3 regions of the Shewanella aestuarii genome follow, and region 3 is predicted to be linked to each of the others. Evidence: predicted binding sites of a transcription regulator. Region 3 holds the regulator's gene; each other region holds the start of a gene.
What was found. Region 3 encodes LexA, which represses DNA repair genes until DNA is damaged. Its sites were predicted from a motif close to TACTGTATNNNNATACAGTA; they were not measured.

Region 1: HBH39_RS17685 (LexA family protein) is a predicted target of LexA. The motif match lies at 1,148-1,167, and genes of this name have one in related genera.
Region 2: recA (recombinase RecA) is a predicted target of LexA. The motif match lies at 944-963, and genes of this name have one in related genera.

The regions. Positions count from the first base shown of each region.
Region 1 covers NZ_CP050314.1:25,716-27,997, reverse strand. Annotated here, with positions in the region: gene HBH39_RS17695 (hypothetical protein) at 1-23, opposite strand, end outside; gene HBH39_RS17690 (hypothetical protein) at 409-1,050, shown strand; gene HBH39_RS17685 (LexA family protein) at 1,243-1,581, shown strand; gene HBH39_RS17680 (thermonuclease family protein) at 1,678-2,079, opposite strand; gene HBH39_RS17675 (hypothetical protein) at 2,089-2,282, opposite strand, start outside.
Region 2 covers NZ_CP050313.1:959,133-961,414, forward strand. Annotated here, with positions in the region: gene mutS (DNA mismatch repair protein MutS) at 1-716, opposite strand, end outside; gene recA (recombinase RecA) at 1,080-2,141, shown strand.
Region 3 covers NZ_CP050313.1:211,631-213,912, reverse strand. Annotated here, with positions in the region: gene plsB (glycerol-3-phosphate 1-O-acyltransferase PlsB) at 1-447, opposite strand, end outside; gene lexA (transcriptional repressor LexA) at 740-1,354, shown strand; gene HBH39_RS01085 (cell division inhibitor SulA) at 1,351-1,869, shown strand; gene coxB (cytochrome c oxidase subunit II) at 2,265-2,282, shown strand, end outside.

The DNA of each region.
Region 1 (2,282 bases), on a different replicon from region 3:
GAAGATAAGCTAGTTAAACCCATAGAAACACCCTAATCCTATAACTTTATAAATATTTCCGTAGAAATTAACCCATAAAGTAATAATCAACAGATTTCTGAAAAAGTGACAAAAACCACGTATATTCATTCTCTCACACCTTACCCACCCTACTGGTCGGATGAGTGTCGTGTTGAATATAAAAAGTTAGAGGATTATCGGCGAGAAAATATTGAAACTACAACAAACTGCGCTACAACCATACAAGAATTTACATGCTAACACTATCCATAATGATTAAAAATGCAAAACAAACATGATTAACACCAATCCAATTGATCTTTACTTGAGCCCTTAACACGCACTCAGTTGCCGAATTTACATCTCATGCAAAAATTGATTAATTCATAAAGAAAAATCGAGGTGTCTATGTTTCAAAATCAATATTATCAAAATCCTGTACATCCTAATGACCATCCTGAACCTCAACCGATGAGCGGCTATCAAGCACAAGAGCAACTTTATCAGAATAATGTTGCTCACCTGCCTAGCAATAATCAACAACATAATAATCAAGAACCGCGCTACTCTGGTCAATTCGACCCATACTTCAATCTAAAATGTCATGGCACGAAGGCCGCTATTGAACTTAAACCGTCGATTACACAAGGCGGTTGGCATACCGTGATGCTCGAAGGAGCCAACTCTATAGGTGAACGCAAATTTAATTGGCAAGATAAAACTTCAGTTCAAATAACAAAAACGGAATTATTACCTGTTATCGCCGTACTACTAGGGATTCGTGAAGGTTTTGAAGGTAAGGCTCATGGAGTGCAAAAAAATAAAGGTTTTAATATCAAATGGCAGCAAAATCAACGTGACAATACGATGAACGTTTTTGTATCGATATTTGAAGCCAATAAACCCATGAAAGGTGTACCCATCTCAGCTTATGATGCGCTAATGTTAAGTCATTTAGCGATAAGCCAATATATCAATAACATGCCTCAACTGACGCCTGAGGCGTTAATTAACTCGTTAAAATCTATACATCGTCACACAATAGCCTAAACAGATACAAGCCTCATAACCCTGTGAGGCTTTTACATTGCACCAATCAAATGTTGTCATTTTAGTATTTTGACATTCTTCCGCACCCGCCCTAAAATACTGTATACCCATACAGTTGTACTAAATATGCAAATATTCAATAAAACAATTTCTTGCGGGATCAATGGTTTCGAGTCACCTGCTAAAGAGTACATGCAAAACGCGCTCAGTTTAGATGATTTATTAATAGACAACCCTAGCTCTACGCTCATTGGGATGGTTGACACTGATGATCTAAATTCTATTGGTATATACAAAGACGATTTATTAATAATCAACAGAGCACTAAAGCCGCGCCACAATGATGTTGTTGTTGCTGAAGTTGATGGACAATGGGTTTGCAGCATTCTGGATGCACACCAGCAACGCCTTACCACTTTAAAACATGATCATGAAGAACTTATGATCATAGGTGTGGTGTCGAGCTCAATCCGTTGTCACGGAAAGAGCCCGGATTTAAGTTATTATGAAGCCGGTAACCAAATGGAGTAATTATATTTATACGACTGGTATGTCATCGTTTGGCCAAGATGATTTTTAAACTCAAATCGTGTCACACCATAGCCAAGCTTACAAATTAAATTAGTCCTACTCACACCAACTTTCTCGTTTTCCTCTCCATTTCCTCCCATAGCCATTTTGAATAATGTCTTGCGCTATATCTTGACCATCAACTAACACAACGGCTAATACGCGATTATATTTGTCGCGCCCAGGATTTAATAATTGAATAGACTTAGCATTAGACAAACGCTTTTTTAAATAATCTCTTGCACGATAAGCAGCTTTAATTTCACTATCACATGCGCCTTTTATCTCCGGCGTATCTACCCCTTTTATTCGAATTGGCTCGTGACGGTTTGGGCTTGTATACCCACGAAACGTATCTCCGTCATAAACATTATGAACTCTTGGAATATCGCGAGTTTGAGCATTTAAACTGGTACTTAATAAGATAAAAAGTACGCCAATTAAGGTTCTAACTTCCATATTTATCACCTAATTCACGGTCACTAAAACGAGTCGGCCATTTAACTTAGCATGACTCTTAAACATAAATTGCATGCCTTCAAAAGCAACACAGCAGTTATCCATCGCGGATAATGTTTTGTAGGTCCCGCATTCTGTCAAGCACATGATGACTTTTTCTTTCAACCAGCACACTATTCCTTGTCCCTCATTCTCGTTGAGGT
Region 2 (2,282 bases), 750 kb from region 3:
GCAGCTTGCAGTGCTAATCTTGCATCACTAATGCCGAACCCTCGTAAATCTTTAGTGCCAAATTGATTTAATAATAAATTGACGCAAGTGTCATAATCAAATTCCCACTCAGGGCGTCTTCGTATCCCTTTGAGGTTATTGATTAGCAACATATCTGAGAAATCTTCGCTATATAATAATTCTGCAGGACGAGTACGTTGTAGCTCTGCTTCTAGTGCTTCTCGAGTATCAAGCTCTGAAATAACAAACCGACCAGACGAGATATCTAAGGTTGCAAAACCATAGCCAACTTTACCTTCATAAAGGGCTGCTAATAGATTATCTTGTCGCTCTTGCAGTAAGGCTTCATCAGTTAAAGTGCCCGGTGTAACAATACGGACTACCTGCCGTTCAACTGGGCCTTTAGATGTTGCCGGGTCGCCAATTTGTTCACAAATAGCCACTGACTGACCTACTTGTACCAGCTTTGCTAAATAGCCCTCAACAGCATGGTATGGAATGCCTGCCATCGGGATTGGGTCACCACCACTTTTACCTCTGGCGGTTAGTGAAATCCCCAGCATTTCAGAGGCTTTCTTAGCATCATCATAAAATAGCTCATAGAAGTCACCCATACGATAGAAGAGAAGCATTTCTCTGTGAGCAGCTTTCATTGTCAAATACTGACGCATCATCGGAGTGTGCTTTTCTAAATCTAGATTATCAAGGTCGGTCATATTTTACTGTTAGCTCTGTATTGCTTGTCGCCAAAGAAAGGCGAAAAATTATTGGTGCTAATATTAACAATAATTGTGGGAGAAGGTTAGCTTCAGATAAGTTTTGCGCAATAATTTTGCAGGATGCTTCTCATTAAGTACTGTTTAACTGTACAGGTTTTATTTACTAATAGATCTTAATTTACTGTTTTTAAATGTAAATAAAAAAAGTTAGCTGTAGGACTTGATACTGTATGACTATACAGTATACTGATCAGCATATTAGACAAACACATTGATGATAGAATGTGTATTAAGCAGATTTTTGCGATATAAACGGATAAAAATCTTGTATCGCCGTTATCACCTGAAAGGGGTTTTAAAATGAAAGTTGATCCAAATAAAGAGAAAGCACTTGCCGCAGTATTAGGTCAAATTGAAAAGCAATTCGGTAAAGGCTCAATCATGAAATTGGGCGAAGACCGCACAATGGATGTGGAAACCATTTCAACAGGTTCACTTTCATTAGACGTTGCATTGGGTGCGGGTGGTTTACCAATGGGGCGTATTGTAGAAATTTACGGTCCTGAGTCATCAGGTAAGACAACTCTGACTTTAGAAGTCATTGCCGCAGCTCAACGCGAAGGTAAAACTTGTGCGTTTATCGATGCAGAGCACGCTTTAGACCCTATTTATGCAAAAAAATTAGGTGTTGATATTGATAACCTATTATGTTCTCAGCCTGATACCGGTGAGCAAGCGCTTGAAATTTGTGATGCTTTAACCCGCAGCGGTGCCGTTGATGTGATTATTGTTGACTCAGTCGCAGCATTAACACCTAAAGCTGAAATTGAAGGTGAAATCGGTGATTCTCATATGGGCTTGGCGGCACGTATGATGAGCCAAGCAATGCGTAAGCTGGCTGGTAACTTAAAGCAGTCAAATACGTTACTTATCTTCATTAACCAAATCCGTATGAAGATTGGGGTTATGTTTGGTAACCCAGAAACAACTACCGGTGGTAACGCATTAAAATTCTATGCTTCGGTTCGTCTTGATATTCGTCGTACAGGCGCGATTAAAGATGGTGATGAAGTTGTGGGTAACGAAACTCGCGTAAAAGTAGTGAAAAATAAAATTGCGGCTCCATTTAAGCAAGCTGAATTCCAAATTCTTTATGGTCAAGGAATTAACCGTACTGGTGAATTAGTCGATTTAGGTGTTGCACATAAATTGGTTGATAAAGCGGGTGCTTGGTACAGCTATAAAGGTGACAAAATTGGCCAAGGCCGTGCTAATGCTGGTAAATACTTGCTTGAGCACCCAGAAGTGGCAAAAGAAATTGATACTACATTACGTGCTATGTTGTTAAGTTCAGGCACGGGTGCCAGCTCAGCTTCTGATATTGATGAAAATATTGATTTAGAAACCGGTGAAGTATTCTAAGAATTTAGTTCTGAGCTTGTCAGTCAAATCTATCGCGGTAGAGCATCTTGCTCACCGCGATTTTTCTTATAAAGGCGTTCAAAATCGGTCATACCAAAGGGTGCCGAGTAGTTGAGAGTTCCACATTCCCTTGATTATAAT
Region 3 (2,282 bases):
ATTTTCACGCTCCAACACTGCTGCTTTCATCGTGTCATCTTCTTTACCTGGTGTGCGCCCCCAATAAAGGCTAACAGGCACAAGCTGGATATCTAAATCTGGCTGCTGGCGGTGAAGAGCAAGTAAACTAGTGAAACAATCAATAAATTTCTCACCACTTAAACGCTTACCAATAATAGGCTTTCGACCTTCTAAGCACACGACTCGCGGCACTTTTAGCCCATCTAGTTGCAATGGTTCATATGGACTAGGCAGCCCTAAATCATCCGTAATTTCACTCAATGCAGCCGAATCACTAATTGATTCCGTTTTCATAACGTAAACAATGGGTTTTTCGGGATCAATGTTCAAATCAGCAAAGGGATCGTGTGGCACAACAATGGTATGCACCATCTTCTTTTGGATCCATCGCAACAGTCTAAGCATAATTGAGTCTGGTTTTGACATAATAATCTTCGCAATAAAAGCTACTTTAATTGGCCGCATAGGATACCAGAAGCGCATAACCCGCACTACCGGAAGATTTTTTACTCTGTATACAGTAATTTTCACCGGATATACAATATGTTTCTAATACTAGCCCCCTCACAACACCAAAATCGCAACATTACTAACACATTGATACAAAACCATAAAACAAAAAATATTACATAAGCACGAAAAAATAGCTGGTGAATACTTGCGCAAACAACAACACTGTATATAATGACAGTTACTGTATAGAAAGACAGGAAACAACATGAGACCTTTAACACCACGCCAAGCTGAAATTTTAGAGCTTATTAAAACCAATATCTCTGAAACAGGTATGCCACCTACACGGGCTGAAATTGCCACACGTTTAGGTTTTAAGAGTGCTAACGCAGCTGAAGAGCATCTTAAAGCGCTGGCTAAAAAAGGGTGTATTGAAATCATGCCTGGCACTTCTCGAGGCATTCGATTACCTCAAGAAGATGACACCGAAACAGGTTTACCACTCATTGGCCAAGTCGCCGCTGGTGAACCTATCCTGGCGCAAGAACATGTTGAGCAATATTACCAAGTCGATCCAAGTATGTTTAAACCTGCTGCCGATTTCCTACTGAGGGTGCGCGGCGACAGCATGAAAGACATTGGTATTTTAGAGGGCGACTTACTTGCTGTGCATAAGATGCAGCAAGCAAGAAATGGCCAAGTTGTGGTTGCACGAGTAGAAGATGACGTTACAGTCAAGCGCTTCGAAAAAAAGGGCAATGTGGTCTATCTGCACCCCGAAAATGAAGCCTATTCGCCAATTAAAGTTGATTTAAGTTACCAAAGCCTCACTATTGAAGGGCTTGCTGTTGGTGTTATTCGTAATGGAGCTTGGTTATGAACAAACTAATGGGAACGGCCCCTAAACACCCTGGATTATGGGTCGATATGCCAAAAGCAGATATAAGCCTAGGACAACCTATCACTACCCTTCAAACCAGCAACCATGGCATAACTGAGCTAGCTCATTATGCAAGTCAACTGGCGCAACTTAGCCAACAGGGTCAATGGATAGTGTTAATTAATCCAGCCAATATTAGCTATAAGCAAATGCTAGCCAGTGCTGGGGTTAGAATGGACAGAGTCTTGCTGGTGCATACCAAAGATGAAGTTGAGACTTTATGGGCGATGGAAAAAGCGTTAACCAGTGGAACCTCCAGCGCTGTTATCACTTGGACTCATTCGTTGGATGCTCGTGACAGCCGCAGGCTTGAATTGGTGGCCAAAAGTGCTCGCGCATTAGGTGTTGTGATTGAAGATGTGTCAGCCTCGCTAACGACACAAATTCCATCAAATAACGCACTGCCAAATACAACTGCGAGCCTAAATTCAATTAATTTAACCTCTTTTCATTAATTTAAAATTAAGTAAATCCTAAGCCCTGACCGATGTTCAGGGCTTTTTTGTACATTTTTTCAGCTAATTAGGCGTAAAAGTGATCTTGATCAATATCGGTTCTACAAGTAATGTAATTAACAAGGTTGAAACAAATTCAATCTAACTAAAACGCAATGGTGTGGCAGTAACTTCCAGACCAATAAAAGCGTCAAAACAGAATTGATAAGTTCAGTTGTAGGTACCAGCGTGGTGCACGTCGTAAATTAAATCAGTAAGCCTTAAACGCTTACAACCACCAATGTACTTTGAAGTCATCAAGCTTTTTTGGGAACCGAAGAGTTTGCATAGAGCAGAGACTTACTGTGTGACTCTTCTTTGTAGTTGCTATTCGCAATTGGCAGAGGAGAAGTCTTGTGAAGCAATGGTTGTAT